2 regions of the Mesorhizobium sp. WSM4983 genome follow, and region 2 is predicted to be linked to the other one. Evidence: predicted binding sites of a transcription regulator. Region 2 holds the regulator's gene; the other holds the start of a gene.
The links. The regulator LexA, encoded in region 2, represses DNA repair genes until DNA is damaged. The targets are predictions, from matches to a motif close to TGTTCNNNNTGTGTTCNG.
Positions count from the first base shown of each region.

Region 1: a site for LexA is predicted at 1,613-1,630, ahead of dinB (DNA polymerase IV). Genes of this name have one in related genera too.

Region 1 covers NZ_JARTVM010000004.1:175,490-178,902, reverse strand. The annotation lists gene P9254_RS14825 (hypothetical protein) at 1-185, shown strand, start outside; gene P9254_RS14820 (hypothetical protein) at 313-504, opposite strand; gene P9254_RS14815 (cupin domain-containing protein) at 927-1,307, shown strand; gene dinB (DNA polymerase IV) at 1,704-2,966, shown strand; gene P9254_RS14805 (aldose 1-epimerase) at 3,202-3,413, opposite strand, start outside.
Region 2 covers NZ_JARTVM010000001.1:189,809-193,221, reverse strand. The annotation lists gene P9254_RS01050 (ComEC/Rec2 family competence protein) at 1-1,342, shown strand, start outside; gene lexA (transcriptional repressor LexA) at 1,326-2,060, opposite strand; gene P9254_RS01040 (molybdopterin molybdotransferase MoeA) at 2,177-3,382, opposite strand; gene moaC (cyclic pyranopterin monophosphate synthase MoaC) at 3,384-3,413, opposite strand, start outside.

The DNA.
Region 1 (3,413 bases), on a different contig from region 2:
TCTTTACCGGCATCATCAATGTCGGTGGCCGCACCGGCGGTGGCGGATCGACGGATGTCAATGTGAAGCTCGATGCGCCGAAGGTCGAGGCGCCCAAGGTGGAGACGCCTGCGGCACCGTCGACGACGCCGGCACCCGCACCGGCCGCACCGGCTCCGGCCCCGGCTCCGGCCAACGGCGGCTGATCCGCCTGACGCAACCGGCAGGCCGGCTGCGCGTTTATCGAATGGCTACTCCAGCTTCGGCCCGCGCATTCCTCTGGAAGGCGCGGGCCCTTTTTCTCTCGGGCCCTCTTTTCTTGGGCAGGTCCGCTCAGTCATCCAAATCCATCGGCCGATGGCCCGGCCTTTGATGCCAGACGACCTGGCGGAAATCCGTCAGTTCGACGACTTGATCGCAGGTCGGACAGATATAGTTGTCGCAGCACTGGCGAAGCGCCGGCGGAGTGCGGCGCCCTGCCCCGACCGGCGGACGGGTTTCCGTTTTCCCTACCTGATGAAGCATGATTCCTCCCAGTTTTTCTGATTTTTCGAGTATCGCCTTCCATCCGGCTTGGCCTCGCCTATGGCGGTTTCGATGGGCGCGGTGAGCGCGCGCCCGCGAGCGGAAATGAATATGGACTATCGCGGACGGGGCCTGGCTTTGCCGCCGCACTATTGGCGAAATTCACTTGCCGAGGGTTCACAGGATTCTCCCCAAGGAGCGAGAAACGGGGTGGCCCCTCAACCACCGTCGTGCCAGGCGCAAGGAACAGCAAAACACCGGCAGAGCGTGCTTGCAATAGGGCCTGCGCGGCAAAATCGATTTCGCGCCACGCCCGGCAATTACATTAGCAATCATTCATCGAAAGTCGTATCAATCCAGCAGCGGTCGCCGACGATCGCGCGTCAGGCCCCGCTTGCAATCCTTGGAAATGGGAGGATGCCATGGCCGAAGCTGCAATGAAGGTCACCAACCTCGCATCCAAGTCGCATAACAATCCCGACGAGGTTCGCTCGCCCGCCAAGACCCGGGTCGAAGTGGTGCGGCTGCCGGGCTACACGCTCGGGCGGCTCAACATGGAGCCGGGCTGGAGATGGTCCGAATGCGTGAAGCCGGTGGTCAAGACCGACAGCTGCCAGGTCTCGCATGTCGGCTATGTCGTGTCCGGAACGATCACCATACGCATGGACGACGGGACGCAGAAGACCTTCGAGGCCGGCACCTCCTATACAATCCCGCCCGGGCATGACGCCTGGGTAGAAGGCAATGAGCCGTTCCAATGCATCGAGGTGCTGAGCGCCGAGCAATACGCCAAGCCGGTCTAGGGGCTGTCGGCCAAGGGACAGCCGATCCCCCATGGGGACGATCAGAGCGGGCGCTGTCCCGCCATCGTCTCAGAACCTGGATCTCCGGCTCGGCCGCACTTCGTCATCCTGGTGTTCGCGCGTCGCTCGGCTCCTGACTTCGTCTAGCATGACGCAGTTTTGGGCCGCGATCCTTCGCGCCCCTCCCTGGTCTCGCGGTCAACCCGTCAAAGGGGAGCACACCGGCGCAACCGGTCAAAGCCCTTGGTTGTGACGGGTTGCACATGTTCTCATCCCCAGCTTGCCGCTTGACAGGAAACTCCTTTTGTTCTCTTTATGTTCACACGCATTACCGCTTACAACAGTTGCTGCTAATGCTGCGATGCCGCAAAGCGGATGGATGGAGCCGGGAGCGCGATGGCCGCCACGAACGCCGCTTCGGCCGCTACGATCCTGCATGCCGATCTCGACGCCTTCTACGCCTCGGTCGAGCAACTGCTCGACCCGTCGCTGCGCGGCAAGCCGATCGCAGTCGGCGGCGGCGTAGTGCTTGCCGCCTCCTATGAGGCGAAGATTTTTGGCGTGCGCGGCGGCATGCCCGGCCGCAGGGCGCGCGAGCTCTGTCCGCAGCTCATCTTCGTCGGCGGCCGCTTCGGCGAATACCAGCGTCTCGGCGACGCCGCGATCAAGGTGCTCGACGATTTCACGCCGCTGGTCGAGCGCATCTCGATCGACGAGGCTTTCGCCGATGTCGCCGGCTGCACGCATCTGTTCGGACCGCCGGACGAAATTGCGCGAACCATCCGCCGCCGCGTGAAGAGCGAGCTCGGCCTGCCGATCTCGATCGGGGTGGCACGGACGAAGCATCTCGCCAAGATCGCCTCGCAGGTGGCCAAGCCCGACGGGCTGGTGGTGGTCGAGCCTGGCACCGAGCTTTCCTTTCTGCACGATTTGCCGGTGTCGCTGATGTGGGGCGTCGGTCCGGCAACCAAAGCGCGGCTCGCCGAGATCGGCGTCGAGACCATCGGGCAATTGGCGCGCACGCATAGCGGCGCGCTGGAGCGGCTGATCGGCCATGCCGCCGGCCAGAAGCTCGCGGCCCTTGCCTGGAACCGCGACCCGCGCCGGCTGGAGACGCATCGCCGCGCGCATTCGGCCGGCGCGCAGTCGGCGCTGGGCCGCAAACCGGCGCTGCCGCGCGTCTTCGTGCCGACGCTCCTACATCTTGCCGACCGCGTTGCCAGCCGCCTGCGCGCCAAGGACCGGCCCGGCCGCACGGTGACGGTGCGCGTGCGCTTTGCCGACATGCGCGCGGTCACGCGCTCGGTGACGCTGGAGCAGCCGATCCAGGCGACGACCATGCTCGCTGACGTCGCGGAAGAGCTGGTCAGAGGCGTGCTCGCCGCTCACCCGGGCGAACGGGAAATCTCGCTGCTGGCGATCTCGGTCTCGCATCTGGAAGAGCATGCCGAGCTGCAGCTCGAACTGCCGCTCGGCCTGGCGGACGAGAAGCTGAAGCCCGGCAGCCGCAAAGGCCTCGCCCGCTTCGGCGCCGACCGCGCCATAGACAAGATCCGCCAGCGCTTCGGCAAGCAGGCCGTCGGCTACGGCACCGTCGCGCTGCAAGCAGCGCGCTCGGTGCCGGATGAATTCAGGGAGCTGGCGGAGAAGGAGCTGTGAGGGAGGTGCTTCGGCATCTGCTCTGCGGCGCTGGAGATTGGCGAAAGCCGACGCGCCGTCCGATCTCCCCCTTGTGGGGAGATGTCGCCGAAGGCGACAGAGGGCGTCGCCGCGCGTGAAACGCCGGCGTCGTCGGCGACGAAGACAATGCTGGCGATCTATGTGAGACGACCCTCTCTGGCCTGCCGGCCATCTCCCCCTCAAGGGTTGAGATCACGCGCTCGGTCGGCTGCCCTCAACCCGCCACCGCCCAGTCCAGCCGCATCGCCGCGCTCATCGTTTGCCCATCTTCAAGCACCGTCAGCCCTTCGCCGTGATGCGCATCGACCGGGTGCGACACCGGCTCGAAGCAGAAGAAGTCGGCGTCGGATGACGGGGAATAGAGGATATAGACGCCAAGCTCCGGCGAGGCGGTGAGCGTGACCCCGATCCCCTCCTCGAGCTGCG
Region 2 (3,413 bases):
GAAGAAATATGCCGCGGCAATCGCGCTTATGTCGATCGCCGCCTACCTCCTCATCTCCGGCGTGGTGGTCGCCGCCGAGCGAAGCTTCATCATGCTGGCCGTGATGCTGATCGCCGTGCTTTTCGACCGCGCCGCGCTGACGATGCGCAATTTGGCGATCTCGGCCATCGCCGTCATCCTGGTGTCGCCGCATGAAGTGGTTGGCCCGAGCTTTCAGATGTCGTTCGCGGCAACCGCCGCCCTTGTCGGCGCCTATGCCGGCTGGTCCGACTACCGCGCCGGCAAGGTGAGAGCGCCGCCGGCAAAGCGTTCGTTCCTGCGGTTCATGTCGCACAAACTGGCAGTCGGAGCAGGTGGCGCCGCGATGACGTCGATCATTGCCGGAAGTGCCACGGCGCTGTTTGCCATCTGGCATTTCCAGCGCGTCTCGCCGCTTAGCCTGCTGGCCAATCTCGCGATCATGCCGATCGTCACGATCGTGATGTTTCTCGCCGTCGCCAGCGCGGTCATGATGCCGTTCGGCTTCGACGGGCCCTTCCTCTATTTGATGGGCAAGGGCCTGGCGGCGATGATCGCGATCTCGGCGTGGATTTCGGAGTGGTCGCCGGTCGATGCCGTGGGCCTGATCTCGATCCATTCGGTGCTGCTGGCGACGATCGCGCTCGTCATCGCCACGATGGCGACTACGTGGCTCAGGCTGGCCGCGATTCCTTTCGCTGCCGCGGCCGTCATGATGATCCCGCAGGTGCGCACGCCCGACCTGCTGATCTCGGAGGACGCGCATCTGGTGGCGATGCCGATCGGCGGCGGCGAACTCGCCATCAATCGTGCCCGCTCGAACGAGTTCACCACCGATAACTGGAAACGCGCGCTCAAGGCCGAAACGATCGTGCCGCCGGAGACATTCGCCAAGGGCACGCTGGACATAGCCGATCCCGTCGACCTGCCGCCTGGATCGCCCTTTTACTGCACGGGCGATCTCTGCATTGGCCGGCATCCATCAGGCGCGATCGTCGCGCTCGCCGAAAAACGCGAAGCTGCCCGGCCTGCCTGCGACTTCGCAGACCTCATCGTCATCAACGACGCCACGGCCTACAATCCCTGCCGCGATCCGCGTGTCCTCGTTGTCACCAAGCGGCAGCTCGCGCGCGACGGCAGTGCCGCCGTCTTCTTCGATCCGCAATCGGCGACGGCGCGAGCAACCATTCAATACGCCGTCGAAAAACCGTACCGCCCTTGGCACGAACAGCGGCGCTACTCGCGTGAGGCGAGGGGGTTGGCGCCTTACAAGAAGCCCGAGAAGCCGAAAGCCAAGCCGCAGCCCCTCAGTAGCGGCGGATGAGCCCGACGAGCTTGCCCTGAACCTTGACGCGATCGGGACCGAAGATGCGCGTCTCATAGGCCGGATTGGCAGCCTCGAGCGCGATGGAGGCGCCCTTGCGGCGGAAGCGCTTCAGCGTCGCCTCCTCGTCATCGACCAGCGCCACGACGATCTCCCCGGGGCTCGCAGTGCTGGCGTTGCGGATGATGACCGTGTCGCCGTCGAAGATGCCGGCCTCGATCATCGAATCGCCTTTGACCTCGAGCGCGTAGTGCTCGCCGCCCGCGATCATGTCCGGCGGCACTGTGATCGAATGCGTCTGGTGCTGGATGGCGTCGATCGGCACGCCGGCGGCAATGCGACCCATCACCGGGATGGAGACGGCTGAAACGGCGTCGTCGTCATTGCTGGGCGTCGGCGTGCGGGCGGGCGCCGCGGGTTTGATCTGGCGGCCGAGATTGCCTTGGCCGCCCTGGATGACGCTCGGCGAGAATTTCTTCGCCGCATTGAGGCCGGGCGCGATCGAGTCAGGTAGGCGCAGCACTTCAAGAGCACGCGCCCGGTTCGGAAGCCGGCGAATGAAACCGCGCTCCTCCAGCGCCGTGATCAGGCGGTGGATGCCCGATTTCGAGGCAAGGTCGAGCGCTTCCTTCATCTCATCGAAAGACGGCGGAATGCCGCTTTCCTTGAGCCGTTCATGGATGAACATCAGCAGTTCATGTTGTTTGCGCGTCAGCATGGCGGCCCCCATGGGTTCTGAAACCAGAATCAGAAAAACAAACCCAGAACAAACACTATCTGTTCCAGTTGTGTTCCGCAACCGTTTAAAGTTTAGTGAATGTGTTGACGTTTTGTTCAGCGTAACATCAGAACGGTGCATTCCTCGCCGGCTTCAGCCGCCGGTGCGAAGGGTTGGCGCACGATCAGGCCATTGGCATCGGCGAGCATCCTCAACATCGAGGAATCCTGGATGCCGAACGGTGTTGCGATCAACCCCCCCGCATCTTCGCGGACCACGGCGCGCACATAGTCCTGCCTCAGATCGTTGGCGTGCATTGCGGCGCCTAGCCGGGCCGTGCGGATTTCCTGCCGGCAGGACCGGCCGCCCAGCCGCGCCAGAAGCGGCTTCAGGAACACCTGCGAGCAGACCAGGCTTGCGACCGGATTGCCGGGCAGGCCGATGCAGCGAATGTCGCCGAGCCGGCCAAACATCAACGGCTTGCCGGGACGCATGGCGATCTTCCAGAAGTCGAGCTGCATGCCTTCGCCGGTCAGCACGTCATGGATCAAGTCGTGGTCGCCGACGGAGGCGCCGCCAAGCGTGACGATGACGTCGGCGCCGGCCTTGACCGCCTTCTTGACCAGGGCCGCGACCGCGTCCTTGCGGTCGGCGGCGATGCCGAGGTCGAGCGAGCGCGCGCCGACCGACTGGGCCGTAGCTGTGACGCCACAGGCATTCGACGAGATGATCTGGTCGGGGCCGAGCGCGCTGCCCGGCGGCAGCAATTCATCGCCGGTGGCGATGATGGCGAGCAGCGGCTGCCGCACCACGTTGAGACTCGGATGGTTGGCCGATGCCGCCAGCGAAAGCGCCGCCGGATCGAGCTGGCGGCCTTTTTCGAGGAGCAGGTCGCCCTCGCAGAAGTCGAGGCCGCGGCGACGGACGTTGCGTCCCTCCGCGGTCGGCTCGGTCACTTCGATGCCGCCGCCGCCGAGATCGCGGACATTCTCCTGGATAACGATGGTATCGGCGCCTTCGGGGAGCGGCGCGCCGGTGAAGATGCGCACGGCCTCGCCCTTGCCGACAGAGCCGGTGAAGCCACGCCCGGCGGGCGCCATGCCGATCACGGAGAGCCGGGCCGGCGCCGAGGCTACGTCGGCGGCCCGTACGGCATAGCCGTCCATCGCCGACGCATTGAAGGGCGGCTGGGTGCGCAGAGCCACCACCGGGTCGGCCAGCACCCGGCCGGCTGCTTCGGCCAGCGGCACGCTTTCGCCTGGCAGCGCGGTCGCGCCGTCCAACAGGCGTTGGAGCGCCTCGGCGACCGGAAGCAAAGCCATGCTAAGAACCGGCCTTGTAGTCGCCCGACTT